4 regions of the Halomonas profundus genome follow, and region 4 is predicted to be linked to each of the others. Evidence: riboswitches for the same ligand, from Rfam matches in the RefSeq annotation. Region 4 holds a riboswitch; each other region holds the start of a gene.
The links. Region 4 has a riboswitch for thiamine pyrophosphate ahead of LMS44_RS08205 (NUDIX hydrolase). Riboswitches for the same ligand answer to the same signal wherever they lie in the genome.
Positions count from the first base shown of each region.

Region 1: it holds a riboswitch for thiamine pyrophosphate, as region 4 does, so the genes downstream of both, LMS44_RS15895 (sodium:solute symporter family transporter) here and LMS44_RS08205 (NUDIX hydrolase) in region 4, are expected to answer to the same signal.
Region 2: it holds a riboswitch for thiamine pyrophosphate, as region 4 does, so the genes downstream of both, tenA (thiaminase II) here and LMS44_RS08205 (NUDIX hydrolase) in region 4, are expected to answer to the same signal.
Region 3: it holds a riboswitch for thiamine pyrophosphate, as region 4 does, so the genes downstream of both, thiM (hydroxyethylthiazole kinase) here and LMS44_RS08205 (NUDIX hydrolase) in region 4, are expected to answer to the same signal.

Region 1 is NZ_CP086344.1:3,470,790-3,474,899, reverse strand. Features, by position in the region: gene LMS44_RS15910 (CoA-acylating methylmalonate-semialdehyde dehydrogenase) at 1-477, shown strand, start outside; gene LMS44_RS15905 (hypothetical protein) at 566-1,258, opposite strand; gene LMS44_RS15900 (peroxidase-related enzyme) at 1,437-2,018, shown strand; TPP riboswitch at 2,143-2,248, shown strand; gene LMS44_RS15895 (sodium:solute symporter family transporter) at 2,238-3,650, shown strand; gene corA (magnesium/cobalt transporter CorA) at 3,622-4,110, shown strand, end outside.
Region 2 is NZ_CP086344.1:1,241,956-1,246,065, forward strand. Features, by position in the region: gene thiC (phosphomethylpyrimidine synthase ThiC) at 1-1,453, opposite strand, end outside; gene tenA (thiaminase II) at 1,485-2,168, opposite strand; TPP riboswitch at 2,257-2,419, opposite strand; gene LMS44_RS05590 (NAD(P)-dependent oxidoreductase) at 2,633-3,589, shown strand; gene LMS44_RS05595 (class II aldolase/adducin family protein) at 3,643-4,110, shown strand, end outside.
Region 3 is NZ_CP086344.1:238,418-242,527, reverse strand. Features, by position in the region: gene LMS44_RS01130 (DUF6164 family protein) at 1-305, opposite strand, end outside; gene gloA (lactoylglutathione lyase) at 315-851, opposite strand; gene LMS44_RS01120 (hypothetical protein) at 1,096-1,440, shown strand; TPP riboswitch at 1,495-1,593, shown strand; gene thiM (hydroxyethylthiazole kinase) at 1,617-2,426, shown strand; gene thiE (thiamine phosphate synthase) at 2,416-3,048, shown strand; gene LMS44_RS01105 (LysR family transcriptional regulator) at 3,045-3,965, shown strand; gene LMS44_RS01100 (DoxX family protein) at 4,044-4,110, shown strand, end outside.
Region 4 is NZ_CP086344.1:1,847,549-1,851,658, forward strand. Features, by position in the region: gene LMS44_RS08195 (class I SAM-dependent methyltransferase) at 1-609, opposite strand, end outside; gene LMS44_RS08200 (thymidylate synthase) at 653-1,624, opposite strand; gene LMS44_RS08205 (NUDIX hydrolase) at 1,688-2,251, opposite strand; TPP riboswitch at 2,309-2,412, opposite strand; gene cmoB (tRNA 5-methoxyuridine(34)/uridine 5-oxyacetic acid(34) synthase CmoB) at 2,558-3,586, opposite strand; gene cmoA (class I SAM-dependent methyltransferase) at 3,589-4,110, opposite strand, start outside.

The sequences.
Region 1 (4,110 bases), 1.6 Mb from region 4:
AAAGAGGGCGCCAAACTGATGGTTGATGGTCGCAAGGTTCAGGTAGAGGGTTACCCCAACGGTAACTTCGTGGGGCCGACCCTGTTTGCCGATGTAACCGCCGATATGACCATTTATCGCGAAGAGATTTTTGGCCCCGTGCTGTGTGTGGTCAGTGTTGAAACCCTGGATGAGGCGATTGCCTTTATCAATGCCAATCCCAACGGCAACGGTACCTCCATCTTTACTAACTCAGGCTGGGTAGCGCGCCGGTTTGAAACCGATATCGATGTTGGACAAATTGGTATTAACGTGCCAATCCCCGTACCGGTCGCTTACTTTAGTTTCACCGGGTCAAGGGCTTCAAAGCTGGGCGATTTAGGGCCCAATGGTAAGCAGGCGATTGCATTCTGGACACAAACAAAAACCGTAACGGCACGTTGGTTTGAACCCGAGAATGTTTCCAGCGGTATTAATAGCACGATTTCGCTGGGTTAAAAAAGTGGCGCTAACTGGCTCCGCTTAAGCGGGGCCAGTTGCTAACGAGGTCGGTTAACCGCTTGGCAGATCAAGCCAGGTGGCTGGCTTAAAAGTTGTCAAACAGCGGAAGGCTCTCTTCAAGCAGCTGTTCAATGGGGCCGAGCTGGCTTTCATGCAATACTAACAGCGACTCCTTACCCATAAAGTGTTCAGCAGGGGGGACGAGCAGAGCAAACTCACCCTCTTCAAGGTGAAACTCATGTATTTCGCGCATTCCCAGCGGAGTTACACACTGCGTGCAGCGGTAGGTGTCATCTTCGCCATAAATCAGCCGATGGTACATTTTAAACAGCGTATATAGTGCCAAACCACCCTCAAAGGCTGGCCAGCGCGCAGGGGTCTCGCGAATATCGTTGGTAAGGTCTTGCCCTTCGGCTTCGGCGTCTGCAATTGCATTGGCAAGCGGGGCGGCAAGAATGGCGCTGTTGTCGGCAGGTAACGGTGTGTTGTGCTTAGAAGCGTGTTCAAAATCTTGTACAGCGCGCTTAAAGTCAGGAACGCCATCAAGAGTATAGTCGACATGCTGGAGGTCTTCGGGCTCACAGCCGCCATTTTCCCAGCCATGAATGACGCGAAGTGTCATTTGACCCCGTGTCATTGGGCGGGCAAGCAGCATATGTAGCATTATACGAATGTGCAGCTGACGCTCATCGGTATCATTTTCAAATGCTCGGTAAGGGTCAGTAAACAGCTCGTTTAGACGACCGGGGGTATGTTCCTTGGCTTCGTTATGGCTCATGACAGTGTCCCTTTGAACGAACTGTTTATTAAGAGTAGCGCATGTTTTTTTGTCACAGAACGAATCTTCAGTATGGCGAGTAGGGCGGCTGAATAAAAGCCTCTTAATTCAGCTTTTTGTTACACAACCGCTAAGCCGTTTTTATGAGATGGCTAAACTTAACAAGAAAGAGGTGAGCATGTCTTCATCATTAAGTCGTTTTAACGTGCCTGAAACATTGGATGACCTGCCTGACGATATTCGCAATACCATTTTGACCGTTCAGGGTAAAGCGGGTTTTGTGCCCAATGTCTTTCTGATGTTGGCCCATCGCCCTGCTGAATTTCGTGCTTTTTTTGCCTATCACGATGCGTTGATGGAGCGCGAATCAGATACCCTCACCAAAGCCGAAAAAGAGATGATTGTAGTGGCTACCAGCGCACGTAATCGCTGCCTATATTGTGTGGTTGCTCACGGGGCACTGGTGCGCATTTACAGTAAAGACCCGCTACTCGCTGACCAAGTGGCGATCAACCATCGGGTGGCGCCGATTAGCGAGCGCCACCGGGTGATGCTCGATTTCGCCATGCACTGTGCCATCGATGTGGGTGAAATGACTGATGAATGGCTTGCCCGCCTGCTGGAAGTAGGCTTTAGTCAAGAGGATTGCTGGGATATAGGCGCGATCGCGGCGTTTTTTGGCTTGTCGAATCGGTTGGTTACCCTGGCAGGTACGCCACCCAATGAGGAGTTCTACCTGATGGGGCGAGTGCCTCGCTAAGAGGCGACCAGCGCACCTTAACTTTACTAAGCTATGATTTTGATTGAGAATAGTTCTTGAGACAGCGCTTCGAACAGTACCCAAAAACGTACTTAGAAAAAGCGCTTAGCAAAACACCTACATTCACTGTCGCCAGGGGAGCCCTGCATAAAAGGGCTGAGATGCGGCTACGCAGACCCTGGAACCTGATCCGGTTCGTACCGGCGGAGGAAGTGCGACATGCTTTACCTAACGTTAGCCGTGCTTGGTGCGGCGCTGTGCTGCTTTGCTTACTTAGGCCTCCGGGCTCGCTGGGTGAATGGCCCACTTGATGACTATGTCACCGCCCGTAACTCGCAAACGGCATCTACCCTGGGGCTCTCCTTCCTTGCCTCCGGCATGGGCGCATGGATTCTCTTTGCTCCTCCTGAAATCGGCGCCTTTGTTGGCCCGCTGGCCCTGGCAGGCTATGCATTAGGCTCTGCGCTGCCGTTTATCGTCTTGGGGCTGTATGGGCCGAAGATTCGCCGGGCGCTGCCCGAGGGGCGCAGCATCGCCGAGTTTGCCGAAGCGTGCTATGGCCCTGGTGTAAGGCGCTGGGTAACGCTGGTATCAATCGCCTATATGGCGTGCTTTTTAGCTGCCGAGCTAACCGCTATTGGCGCCATTACCGCGCTGCTTTCCGATGTGCCCCCCGCACTGGTGATTATTGGCGTGGCGCTTACCACGCTCATCTATACTGCGGCAGGTGGTCTACGGGCCAGCCTTGCCACTGACCGTTGGCAGGCGTGGTTGTTACTGGTACTGCTGTGTGTGGTCGGTGGCATGGCCCTATGGCGGCTTCCCACTATTCCCAACGAGGCTGCGCTTCCTGCCATTCCCATCACCAGTGCGCTCAGCGTAGCGTTAACGCTAGTGATCGCGGTTACCGCGGCCAATCTCTTCCATCAAGGCTATTGGCAGCGCGTGTGGGCCGCTCAAGACGATCAAAGCCTGGGGCGCGGGGCATGGTTAGGTGGCGCAATGACGGTAGTCGTCGTCATGGTGATTGGTGGTCTGGGTGTATTGGCCGCGATAAGTGGTGTGCCATTAGGCGAGCCGCCGATGCCATTTTTTGCCCTGTTAAGTGATGCTCCTGTTTGGCTGACGCTACCCGCCTTGGTATTAGCGGTGACCTTGGTGGCCTCCAGTGTTGATACGCTGCAAAATGGTATTGCCTCGTTGGTGGTCGCGCGCAGCGAGCAGCAGGGCGTATCACTGGTGGCTGCCCGCTGGGTGACAGTGGTAGTAATGGTACCGGTGGTATTAATTGCCTTGCAGGGGTTGTCAGTACTGCGTCTGTTTTTGATTGCCGACCTGCTGTGTGCTGCCATTGTGGTACCTGTGCTGTTGGGCCTGTGGCAACGAATGACGCCACTGGCCGCCATTGTAGGTGGCATCGCGGGGCTGCTGGGTGCCATTCTCCCAGGGTGGTTAAGCCAAGGAAGCTTGGTCGCCGGGATGGTGGCCGCCAGTTTTCCGGGCAGTGTCCCTACCTTGGGGCCATTCGTCGGGGCGTTAATCGCCTCAACGCTGGTGAGTGTGCTGTTAGCCTACTTAACGCTAGCTATTCGCAAGGACATCCATGATTCGAACTCTTCTGACTACCCCTGAAGGTGAGACCCACGAGGGGGATGAAAGCCTGTTGGCTGTCTGGCAGGCGACGCCTGGCAGCCATATCTGGATCGATATGCAGGGCGAGTCCCAACAAAGCGAGCGGGCGATTTTAGAGGCGTTTGAGTTTCACCCCATGGCGATTCAAGATGCCCACAAAGAGCGCCATCCGCCAAAAATTGAAGAGTTTGATAATCACACCTTGATTATTTATCGTGGCATCTCCTCCTTTGATGCCGAACTAAACTATCTGCCTCAACAGGTCTGTTTCTTTGTGGGGGAGCGATTTCTGGTCACCCTCCATCCCGGCCAAGCGCTCTCCATAGAACGGCTATTCAACGAGCACGGTAAAGCCTTGCTGGCCCATTCGCCGGAACATGTCGCGCTGCGGGTGATGTATATTTCTGCGGGCTTTTATATCGATAGCCTGCTTGAGTTCGAAACGGCGTTAAGCGATCTG
Region 2 (4,110 bases), 610 kb from region 4:
CGATCATTGCCGCCCCAATGCCCGAGGTAATGTGGTCGTAGCCGGGGGCTATATCGGTTACCAGCGGGCCTAAGGTATAGAAGGGCGCTTCGTCGCAGTATTCCAACTGCTTATCCATGTTCTCTTTCACCAGGTGCATGGGCACGTGGCCGGGGCCTTCGATCATCACCTGCACATCGTGCTTCCAGGCAATATGGGTCAGCTCGCCCAAGGTTTTTAGCTCCGCCATCTGTGCTTCGTCATTGGCATCGGCCACTGAGCCAGGACGCAGGCCATCACCGAGGGAGAACGCCACATCGTACTGCTTGCAGATCTCGCAGATCTCCTCGAAGTGGGTGTACAAGAAGCTCTCCTGGTGATGGTACAAACACCATTTGGCCATGATCGAGCCGCCGCGGCTGACAATGCCGGTGACCCGCTTGGCGGTGAGCGGCACATAGCGCAGCAGTACGCCCGCGTGAATGGTGAAGTAGTCCACGCCCTGTTCGGCCTGCTCGATCAGCGTATCGCGGAAGACTTCCCAGGTGAGGTCTTCGGCCACGCCTTTGACCTTTTCCAGCGCTTGATAGATAGGCACTGTGCCAATCGGCACCGGAGAGTTGCGCAAAATCCACTCGCGGGTTTCGTGGATGTTCTGCCCAGTGGAGAGATCCATAATGGTGTCCGCGCCCCAGCGGATGCCCCAGGTCATCTTATCTACCTCTTCTTCGATAGAAGAAGTCACCGCTGAGTTACCCAGATTACCGTTAATTTTGACCAGGAAATTACGGCCAATAATCATCGGCTCGCTTTCTGGGTGGTTGATGTTATTGGGAATAATCGCCCGCCCTCTGGCGACTTCATCACGCACAAACTCAGGGGTGATTACTTCCGGTAGGCTGGCGCCAAAGCTCTGGCCTTTGTGCTGATGGCCCAGAATGCGCTCTACTTCAGCGGTACCTAGCGCTTGACGGCGCTGGTTTTCGCGCAAGGCGATAAACTCCATTTCCGGGGTGATAATGCCCTGGCGGGCGTAGTGCAGCTGGGTCACGTTCTTGCCCGGTTTTGCTCGGCGTGGTGTGCGGGTTAGATCAAAGCGCAGCTGGGCAAGCGTCGGGTCGTTGGCGCGGCGGTTGCCGTAATCAGACGTGGGGCCTGATAGAAATTCGGTATCGTCACGCTCTTCAATCCAGGCTCGGCGTAGTTCCGGCAGACCGCGGCGCAGGTCATTGTTAGCATCCGGATCGCTATAGGGGCCTGAAGTGTCGTACACCAGCAGTGGCGGGTTCTCTTCATCAATACCGGTGGTTTTGGTCGGCGACAGTGAAATTTCCCGGAACGGCACACGGATATCCGGGCGCGAACCTTCGATATATACCTTACGTGAGCCGGGCAGCGGCGCAATGGCGGCGGCATCGACCTGGGCGGTTTCGGCTAAAAAGTGGCTGGTTTTGCTTGTTACGGTCTTAGTCATTACGGTTGTTTCCTTGTGTTGTTTTGCTGAATTAGTGGGTGAGGTCTTGGTCTATCAGCTCTAGGCCCATCTGCCAGAAGTCGATTTCCAGGCGGGTGGCGTCGCGGAAGATCTTGCTCAGTTCGGCAAAGCGGGCGGGGGTAATGTCGGTAAGGCGGATATTCAGCCATTCAAGCTCCGCCTGCATGGCGGCCTGAAACTCCTCGCCTTCGTACATGGCAATCCAGGCATCAAAAGGGTTTTGCGCGCCGCGCAGGGTGGAAGGCTGGGCGTTTAGCCAGTTGGCGATTTCGCCGTAGCCCACCAGGCAGGGGGCCAACGCCACGTGCAAATCCAGCAGGTCGCCGCGGTTGCCGGTATCCAAAACATAGCGGGTGTAAGCCAGGGTGGCTCTGGCTTCGGGGAGTTCGGCCAGTTCTTGCTCGGAAATCCCCCACTCCTGACAAAAGCCCACATGCAGGCCCAGCTCCACATCCACAATGGCTTTCAAGCCTTCATGGGCTTGGCGAAGATCGGCGAGGGTGGGGCTTTTGTAGGCAGCCAGCGCATAGGCGCGGGCGAAGTGAATCAAAAACAGGTAGTCCTGCTTTAAATAGTGGCGAAACGACGCCTCGGGCAGCGTGGCGGTGCCTAGCTGGCGCACAAAATCGTGCTCAATATAGGCGCGCCAATCTTTCTGGCAAGTGGTAGTGAGATCAGTAAAGCGGTAGCCCATGACTCCTCCGGTGGTAATGATCCGGAGGGCGGGCGAAAAAGATCGAGGGAGTGGCGCAGAAGGGCGGCGTGCGATCGTGAGAGAGCAGCCGTGGCCATCGCTTGATCCCTACGCCGGTACCCTCGCTGCGAACTTGTGTAAGTAGCAGCGCATTAGCCGGATCAGGTTCTGCGGGATCAGCGCTCGGCAGCATTAATTGCTACGCCCTGCGCCATCTCAGCCGGATTTCACCGGCACCCCGTCAAGCTGTTCGTTGGTGGAGTGTAGGAGGCGGGTGAGGGAGATGCAAGGGTGTATGACATGGAAAGTTATCGGGAAACAATTTATTAGCATCATTACAGCGATGAGAGTTTAGGTGCTGTAATGGCGTTTCATGGCATCGGTACGTGAATTATTATACAGTTGAGTAACAAGGGGCTGTTTTACAGCCACTGCTATTTCGAATGTGAACCGTAGGAAGTTGCATGACCAACACGAACTCGATTTTAGGCGTCTATCTCAGTGATTCGCTCGACCTTGATGCCATTTATGGTAACGCCTTGCGCGATGAAGCGAGTGATGTCGTCCTGCGCCATCCCCATGAGATCGATAACCCCGAAGATGTGCGTTTTGCGATCTGCTGGTTGCCCAATGACGAGGCTTTCGAGAGCTATCCTAATCTTGAGCTGGCGATGTCTATCGGTGCCGGTGTTGATGCCCTGCTGGCGCATCCTGGCCTGAGCGATGAAGTACATATCGCCCGGGTGCGGGATCCACATCAGGCCGACTTGATGGCGGGTTTTGCCGCGCATGAGGTGCTCCATCGTGAGCGTGAGTTCACCACCCTGGAGCAAAATGCTGCCAAGGCGCATTGGGCGCCATTGACGATGCGCGCGCCAGCATCAAGAAAGGTGGCGGTGCTGGGACACGGCACCATGGGGCGCGCCGTGGTGAAAGCGGTGGCCGCGCTTGGCTTTTCTATACACGTAGCCTGCCGCAGCGAGCCACAAGCCCCGGTTGAAGGCGTGACCTATCTGACAGGTGACGGGGCTGTCATGGCGGCAGCGGATGGCGCCGATTATCTGATCAATGTGCTGCCACTGACGGCTACCACTGAAAACGTGCTTAACAAGGCGCTGTTCGCGAAGCTCGCCAAAGACGCTTGGTTGGTGCAGATCGGTCGGGGTGAGCACTTGGTCGAGGACGATCTTCTCCTAGCGCTCGAACACGGCCATTTGGGTGGGGCGAGCCTGGATGTGTTCCGTGCAGAGCCGCTGCCTGCGGATCATCCCTTCTGGCAGCATGAGTGCCTACGCATCACGCCACACATTGCCAGTGATTCGTTGCCAGAGGTGGTCGCAGGGCAGGTTGTCGACACCGCCCGCGCCCTTCGCGATGGGCAGCCGCTTGCCATGGGCGTTGATCGGGCGCGCGGTTACTGACGTAAACGCTAAACACGTTGCATGACAATCACTTTGCTGCAAAGGAACACCTGATGAGTCTCGATAAGCCTCAACGCACCACGACGAGCAACGCCGAACAAGAAACCCGCATCGCGCTGGCAGCCTGCTATCGTCTGGCCGCCCACTATCGCATGACGGATCTGATCTACACCCATATTACCGCGCGGGTGCCTGGTGAGAAGGGACGTTTCCTGATCAACCCTTACGGTTGGCGTTGGGAGGAGATTACGGCTTCTTCGCTGGTGAAGATTGACGTTTATGGCCATAAGATTGATAACAGCCCAGAACAAGTGAATCCGGCTGGTTTCACCATCCATTCCGCGATTCATACTGCTAGCCACCATGCGGCCTGGGTGATGCATACTCACACGCGCGCTGGCGTGGCGGTGTCGTCGCTGGAGTCGGGCCTTGAAACACGGCTTAACCAGATTGCGCTGCAGTTTCACGAACGGGTGTCTTACCACGATTATGAAGGCATTGCCCTGGACCTGGCTGAGCGT
Region 3 (4,110 bases), 1.6 Mb from region 4:
AGTACTAACACGACCTGCACCGGGTGAGCGGCCAAACGACGCCACAGTGTATCCGCGTCACCCCGCTCAACCGCCGCCTGGTGCTCGCGTTGGGCGCGCTCAAGGCGCTCCGCCTGGTAGGCCTCTAACGCCGCGATGGCAGCGTCGTGCTGATGTGGATTGCGCAGCCAAATCGCGTCAACGCCCAGGCGGAAAAAGCCCGCCTGGGTTTCATAGGTATCAAAGCCATGGGCAGCGAGCAGGTCACGCACCTCCATGGCCTCTTCGTCGGTCACATGGCGCAGCCGGAACAGTAGTTCAGCCATTGGCGTGCCTCAAGAGTCGCTCTTCCCCACCATCAGGTCTGCCTGAATCACTTCGATCCAGTAGCCGTCCGGGTCTTTAACGAAGATAACATCTTTCATCTTGCCCTGATCGGAGCGTTTGACGAAGGTGACGTCATGCTCGTCGAACCACGCCTGGGCCGCTGCCAAATCCGGTACGTTGAAGCAGATATGCCCAAAGCCCTGGGGTTCGGCATTGCCATCGTGATAGGCGAAATCTTCCTGGTCTTCAGTCCCCCAGTTGTGGGTCAGCTCCAGCAGCCCTTTCTGGCTAAACGTCCAGGTGGTACGCGCTTGCGCATCGTCCGGAACGCTATCGCTGGGTTCCAGGTTGGCCAGGAAGTAGAGCGAGAACTGCATCTCTTCGAAATCCAGCCGCCGCATCACCTGCATACCAAACACTTTTGAGTAGAACGCCAATGCCTGCTCAGGGTCTTTCACCCGCAGCATGGTGTGGTTTAAACGAAACCCTTGAGTTTGGGGCGGCGTAGCCACGACGCCGGGATGCTGCTCGCCTTGAAAACTCATTTTGCTCTCCTATCGCTGATGTTGATCATTGAATCCATTGAGCTTCACGTACCGCTTACCATGGGGGCTTTATGACCATAATAACAGCCCTTACAAGCACGTAGGCAGTGTCGTATCGAGGTGCCGATAAGCGCACTGGCAATACTAAACAAAAACCCTACACTTATTCTTCATAAGCTTTACAAAAAGCAGTTCCCGCAACATGAGTGATGCCCCACCTTTGAGGCGTCCACAGGAGTTTTCCATGAGTGCGATCGATATGACGCTGGGTGACCACCTGACGCTAAAACAGCTTTCCAATGCGCTTCACAACGGTTTTTCGCCGATTGTTGAAGTCGAGTCGATGGATGGAATCTACAAAGTGCGTTTTCACCATGCTAACGGCGTGTCTGAGCTGAGCGATAACAAGGGCCACGTCAGTACTTTTCTGGGCACGGGCGAAATCCGCGATACCCTGGGCCAACTGGGCTTGACCCACGGCGTGCTAACCTTCGCCGACCAGTGTGGTGACGAGATGATTGGGGTCGAGGGTAAAGCGATGACACCTGATGAAATGCTTACCTACGGTACGCGTATTTCGTTTCGTTAGATTGCTATCGTCCGCATCCGGGGCTTTACAGGGCTACTTCAGGCAAGGATAGTAATCCCTCGACAGGGGCGCCCTCCGTTACGGTTGGGCTGAGAAGCACCCTTTGAACCTGAACCGGATAACACCGGCGTAGGGAGTCGTGGTAACGCTTACCACCTCCCTGCCGGGAGGATGCTATGACCCTACGCCCGCTTGGCGATTACCTTGAGACGCTGCGCTCAGTGACACCGCTGGTTCACTGCATGACCAACTATGTGGCCATGAACAGCACTGCCAACCTGCTGTTAGCCACCGGCGCGTCGCCCGCCATGCTGCATGCGCCTGAAGAAGTGGCTGAATTCACGGCTATCTCCGCGGGGCTGTCGATTAATATCGGTACGATCTCTGCCCACTGGGCTGACGCTATGCTCACCGCCACAGCGACTGCCGATCAGCATGCCATTCCCTGGGTATTAGATCCCGTCGCCGTTGGCGCCACGCGCTATCGCCAAACGCTGTGCGCGAAGCTGCTGGCCGCTCAACCCAGCGTGATTCGTGGCAATGCGTCTGAAATTCTTGCCCTTAACGGTTTAGCTAGCCAAGGCCGCGGCGTGGACGCCACAGCCGCCACCGACCAAGCCGTGGACGCTGCAATAGCATTAGCGCAAAAACACGGCTGTATTGTCGCGATGACCGGTGAAAGCGACTGGGTGACGGACGGCACACAGCACTACCGCATTAACGGTGGCCATCCTTTGATGCCCCGCGTAACAACGCTTGGCTGTGGGCTGAGCGCGCTAGTGGCGGGATTTGTGGCTGCCAACCGCGACGCCCCACTGGGTGCAACGGCAGCCGCGCTGGCCTGCTTTGCGGTCACAGGAGAGCGTGCGGGCAGCCACGCCAACGGGCCTGGTAGCTTTCAAGTGGCACTGCTGGATGCGCTGTATCAACTCACCCCTGACGACCTCACTACTTATGCCCAACTGGAGGCAATCCATGCCGCTTGATCTATCGCTCTACTTGGTCACCGATGCCACGCTCTGCCGAGAGCATGGTTTGGAACAAACGGTTGAGGCAGCGGTAAAAGGCGGAGTCACCACCGTGCAGTTGCGTGACAAGCATGCCAGCGATGAACAGATGATTGCCCAAGCCAAACGGTTAAAAGCGCTTCTGGCAGGCACCGGAGTCCCGCTGATCATTAACGATCGTTTGCAGGTGGCACTAGAAAGCCAGGCAGATGGCCTGCATGTCGGTCAGAGCGACGCTGCCGTTCAGCAAGCGCGCCGGGTACTAGGTGAGCAAGCGATTATCGGCCTGTCGATCAATACTATCGCCCAGCTGCAAGTCTCTCCGTTTGAGCTACTCGATTATGTCGGGATTGGCCCCGTGTTTGCCACCGAGAGCAAACAAGATCACGCCCAGCCCATCGGCTTTGGCGGTTTAGCGGCGCTGGTCAAGGCGTGCCCACTGCCCAGCGTGGCCATTGGTGGGCTGAAAGCGAATCATGCGATTAGCGTACAGCGCGCGGGAGCGAACGGTTTAGCGGTGATATCGGCCATTTGTGGCCAGCCCGACCCTTACCAGGCAGCGCGCGCTTTTCAGATTTTCCAAGCCGATTCGGCGTCATGAATCAGTTAGAGCATATCGTCGCTTTTGTGCGGGTAGCCGAGTTGGGTAGCTATACCCGCGCTGCTGAAGCGCTGGATATTTCCCGCACTCGCGTATCCCGCCAAGTCATGGCACTGGAAGAGACATTGGGCGCGCGACTGATACAACGCACCACGCGACGACTACATCTCACTGAGGCCGGAGAACGCTATCTAGTCCGCGCCCAAGGGATACTGCAAGCGCTCGATGAGGCCGCCGCCGAGGTGGGCCAAGGTACCAGCGATGTGCGTGGGCGGCTGCGCGTTAATGGGCCGATGAGTTTTGGCACCCGCTACCTGGCGCCACTCGTCGCCCAGTTTATGCATACCCACCCGGCGCTGGAAGTGCGCCTGGATTTGAACGACCGCCGTGTCGACCTGCTTGAAGAGGGTTACGACGTAGCGATCCGTATCGGCAGCCTGCCCGACTCCAGCCTGGTGGCGCGCCGCCTGACCCGTTGCCGCCTACTGTTTTGCGCATCGCCTGAATATCTTGCCAACCACGGTGAACCCGACAGCGTTCAAGCCCTTGCCAAGCACCACTGCCTACGCTACCGCAGCGGCCAACAGAGCGCTGACTGGAAGATTGCCACGCAGTCATTGACGGTCAATGGCCCACTGGAAAGCAATAACGGCGATGTACTCACCCACGCCGCGGAAGCTGGCCTGGGCATCGCTCAGCAGCCCAGCTTTCTGGTCACAGAGAGTATCGCCAGCGGGCGTTTAGTGCCCATCTTGACCAATGAGCCAGCGGTACGGCTCGATGTTCATGCCCTCTACCCCGCCCGGCGCTACCTGCCCGCCAAGGTGGAGCGCTTCATCGACCTGCTCACCGAGGCGTGGGGCGATCCGCCAGTTTGGGAACAGAGCATTGGATTGTCGCCCATTACGCAACAGTGATGTGCAAAATACGCTGATTATCTCGATCTTATCCGGCTGTAAAGTAGCGTCATCAACCACTCGATGGAAGCTACTACGATGACAACGCATACTCACTCTGCCCCCTCTCTACAGCCCTCTGTACAGCACTCTTTACAACCCCAGG
Region 4 (4,110 bases):
CGCTGCGGCGAATGTATTTCGATATGTGGATAAACCCCATTGTTTGTCGACAATCTCTAATGGTTGCTGCCTTCCCGGTATCGTGAGGTAGACTGGGCGATTATCTCCGTCTTGATAGGAAATACCATGCTCTCCATTGCGGTAGGTCGGATAATCGACTCCGGTGGTTTGAGGATGAGTGTCGAGGATGTAATAGGAGCCGCCAGGTTTAAGTACGCGCATTACTTCCGTAGTGATGCGTACTAGTTCACGTCTTTCGGGAATGTTAATAAACAGAAAACAACTAATGACAGCTTCAAAACTGTTATCAGGAAATGGCAAATTTGGACCATGGATTTGCTCAAAGCGAAGACGGTTAGTGCCTGCGGATATTGCTTTTTCAATCATTGTTGGAGAGATGTCAACACCGGTGACATAGTCGAATCCGTCGTCTCTTAATCTTCTGGACACTTTGCCGCTGCCACAGCCGTAGTCCAATACACTAATTCCCTTGCCATAAGAGCAGGTTAACTCCGCGATGAGTGGTTGATAGCCAAAAGCATTCTCCACCCAATCATCATAAGCGTCAAAAAGCTCGGCGATATTTTGTTCAGTCCAATTAGTATTCATAAAAATAAATCCCCTAATATTTGCTCATGTATGAATGCTTGTACTATCCCCAGCGATTAATAAGAAACGGTTGATAGTAGGGGTTAATTATCTCTAACGCCTTTTGAGGCAGCGCATTCCCTATCTTGATTTGGCGATAGATCCAGAACAACATCAGCACATCTCGCCAATACGTCGTTAGGTTAAGATTAGCCATATCATTAAACGTCAACAAGCCGCTACGGATCTCTGACTCATATTCCAATAGTTTGCGTATGGTAGTCGGGGAGGTGCCAATTGGCATTAAAGGTACTGTGCCTGGCTGGGGTATAGTTTCATTACTATTCAAAAGTTCAAGCGCACGCTCATGTGTGCTTTCATAGACGTGAATAGAACCAACTTGATGTGTGTAGTGACCGATTTTGCAGCCTATGCGGGCAGCAATATACTCTTGCAAGAAAGTAAAAGAGAAAATATCGTTCAGCATGCCAACGTAGGCATCATTTGCACGCATATAGCTGACCATGTTCAACTTTTCTTCGCGGAGTAGCAACTGAAGACCCAAGGTACATGAAACGTCGATATTGCGTCGATAAAGATCTTCTTCCGCACTAAATATTTGAAGGACAGCGCGCTTACTGTCGGGATCGTCATTTTTAAGGATATCAATCACTCGTTCGATTTGATCGAGCGTGTCTGCACCAAAGTTTTTAAGACGAGCTCCGTAACCAGTACCAGGTAAGCTTATACCATCTGGGCTGTAGCGTTGCATTGAAGGGGCGTACCAGGAAATAAATGCTAAGTCGTTTTTACCTGATAAATACCATAACGCTTCTGCATAATTAAAAACAATATTTTGTTTGCGTATTTTGCTTAGACAAAAACGATCAGGAGGATTGTCGAGTCGGATATTGAAGCCAATGAGTTCTCGCTCTTTATTTCCTCTAGGTGAGTTAACATATTCATATTCAAAGCAGATTTTATGCAGTGTATCTCTGTAGAGGCTGGTGAAATTCGTATAATGTTTGTGCATCATTATATTCATCTCTTTCGGTGGACAAAGAGGCGTATTTTGCTGATACGAATGATGGCGAGTAGTTTAAAAAGCTGAATTGGAGCTGTGAATCGCGTTTGATTTTTCTTTGACGATCAAACTGTGCAAATTAAAGGCTTTCACGACAGTATCTGCGACGTGATCAGCTAAGGCTTCATTGAAGTTGAGTTTTCCGTTTATAACTTTCGCCCAGCGGCAGTCCGCAGCATCATCACCAGGCCGTAGCTCGCCATCAACGTAGTGACATAAAAGGGCAACCAAGGCGAAGTGGTGGTGACTTCCCTCTGGGTCATATCCGATTACTTCTACTACATCAATTAACGGTCCTACCAATGCTGTGATACCGGTTTCCTCCATTAATTCGCGCTTTGCTGCACAATGTAGGCTTTCTCCCGGTTCCACTGATCCTCCGGGGAAGCCCCAAGTGCCCCGTTGAGGTTCTTTACTGCGTTGGACGAGGAGAACTTCATTATTACGCAGAGTTACGGCGATTGCTGCCAAGCGTGGCTTGGCAAGTACGGAGTTCAGGCGGTTTTTATCAGACGTGTTAAAAGGGGAGGTACTACTGAGCGTAGATGCGTTAGCGGGCGTTGAGTTACCTTGCGACACGATACACTCCTGCATTGAGATTCGGATAATACAGGCGTAGGTGTCAAAACAGATTCATATATGGTTTATGTCCGTTCCTACGCCGGTATCAGCCGGATCAGGTTCAAAGGGTTTGGATAACTCCATCTCAGCCTGAATAACAGGCACCCCTCGGAAAAGTTACTATTACTATGAGTTTTAGTATAAGTCAATATTTGGGGGGCAATTCAATGCGGCGGCTTGGCGGACGCCGGGGCGGTTTTGACACCTTCTTCGCACACTTGGCTAACGGCTAACGGCTAACGGCTAACGGCTAACGGCTAACGGCTAACGGCTAACGGCTAATTGGCCCGGCTTATTCGCCAAAATCACCGCCCGCCGCGGTGCAGGGTAGCCTTCAATGGTGCGGGTGCGGTCGTTGGGGTCGAGAAAATCAGCCAACGATTGGTAGGTCATCCACTCCGTCGAGCGCTGCTCGTCTAACGTGGTAACGGCTTCATCGACCACGCGCACGTTGGTAAAGCCGCAGCGCTCCAGCCAGTGGCAGAGTGCTTGAGAAGAGGGCAGGAAGTAGACGTTGGGCATGGCGGCGTAACGTTCGCCGGGCACAAATACGGTCTGCTCGTCGCCTTCGACTACCAGGGTTTCTAGCACCAGCTCGCCGCCCGGAACTAACGCGGCTTTTAGCTGCTGAAGATGTTCCAACGGGGCAGGGCGATGGTAGAGCACGCCCATGGAAAATACCGTATCGAAAAAGCCCAGGTTCTCCGGCACATCTTCTATACCCACTGGTAAAAACTGCGTTCTGCCGTCATCGGTATCGCCGACGAAGTGGCGTACCGCCTGAAATTGCCAGTAGAAGCGCGGCGAAGGGTCAATTACTAATACGAAAGCAGCCCCTGCCCCAGCCATCCGCCAGGCGTGGTAACCGCTGCCACCCCCCACGTCGAGTACCTTACGGTATTTTAGCGGCGCCAAGTGGGGAGCCACTCTCTGCCACTTCCAGTCCGAGCGCCACTCGGTATCAATATGAATGCCACCCAGTTGAAAAGGGCCCTTTCGCCAGGGGGCGAGTTTTCTTAGCAGGTTAAAACACTGGCGCTGCTGGCTATCGCTAAGATCGAGATCAACGCTGACGGTGTCGCTGTTTAAATCCACGCGCCGCGCAGCGGGCAGCGCCGGAAGCTTGGCCACGGCTTTTTCCCAGGCGGATAAATCGCCGTGGCGGTTACGGTCAAGCCCGTGAGCTAACTGCTCGGGTAGCTTCGCTAGCCAGGGCGTTAGCGAGGCATCAAGCGTGGCTTGATCTAAAAACGCCTGATAAATTGCGCGATGATCGTCGGGTAGTGGCGCCACCTTTAACCCTCCTTAAACGCAATCAGCGAGGCAAAGTTAAGGTACTGGAACCAGGTCATCGAACGTGGAAAACCTGCTTGTTTCAAACGACCATGAAGTGCATCGAGGGTATCCGGCACCAGTACGTTCTCAAGAGCGGTGCGCTTCTGGCTGATTTCCAGATCACTGTAGCCATTGGCGCGCTTGAAATCGTGGTAGCGTTCTACCCGCCAGGCGTTGTCGCGCTCGTCGGCGTCGACGGTTTTCTCCGAGAGGATCATCACGCCGCCGGGTTCCAGCGCTGCATAAAGCCGCGCCAGTAGTGCATCGCGGTCGGCGGCGGGTAGAAACTGTAGGGTAAAATTGAGAATGATCATGCCCGAAGACGCATACTCTAGGGTACGAATGTCGGCTTCTTCGACCTGCATAGCGTACGCTGGGCACTCGTCAGCAAAGGTTTGCCGAGCCTGGGCGACCATGGCGGGCGATAGGTCAACGCCCGTATAGCGAAAGGCGTCAGGCGCCAGCGCCCCTGCCAGCGCAAG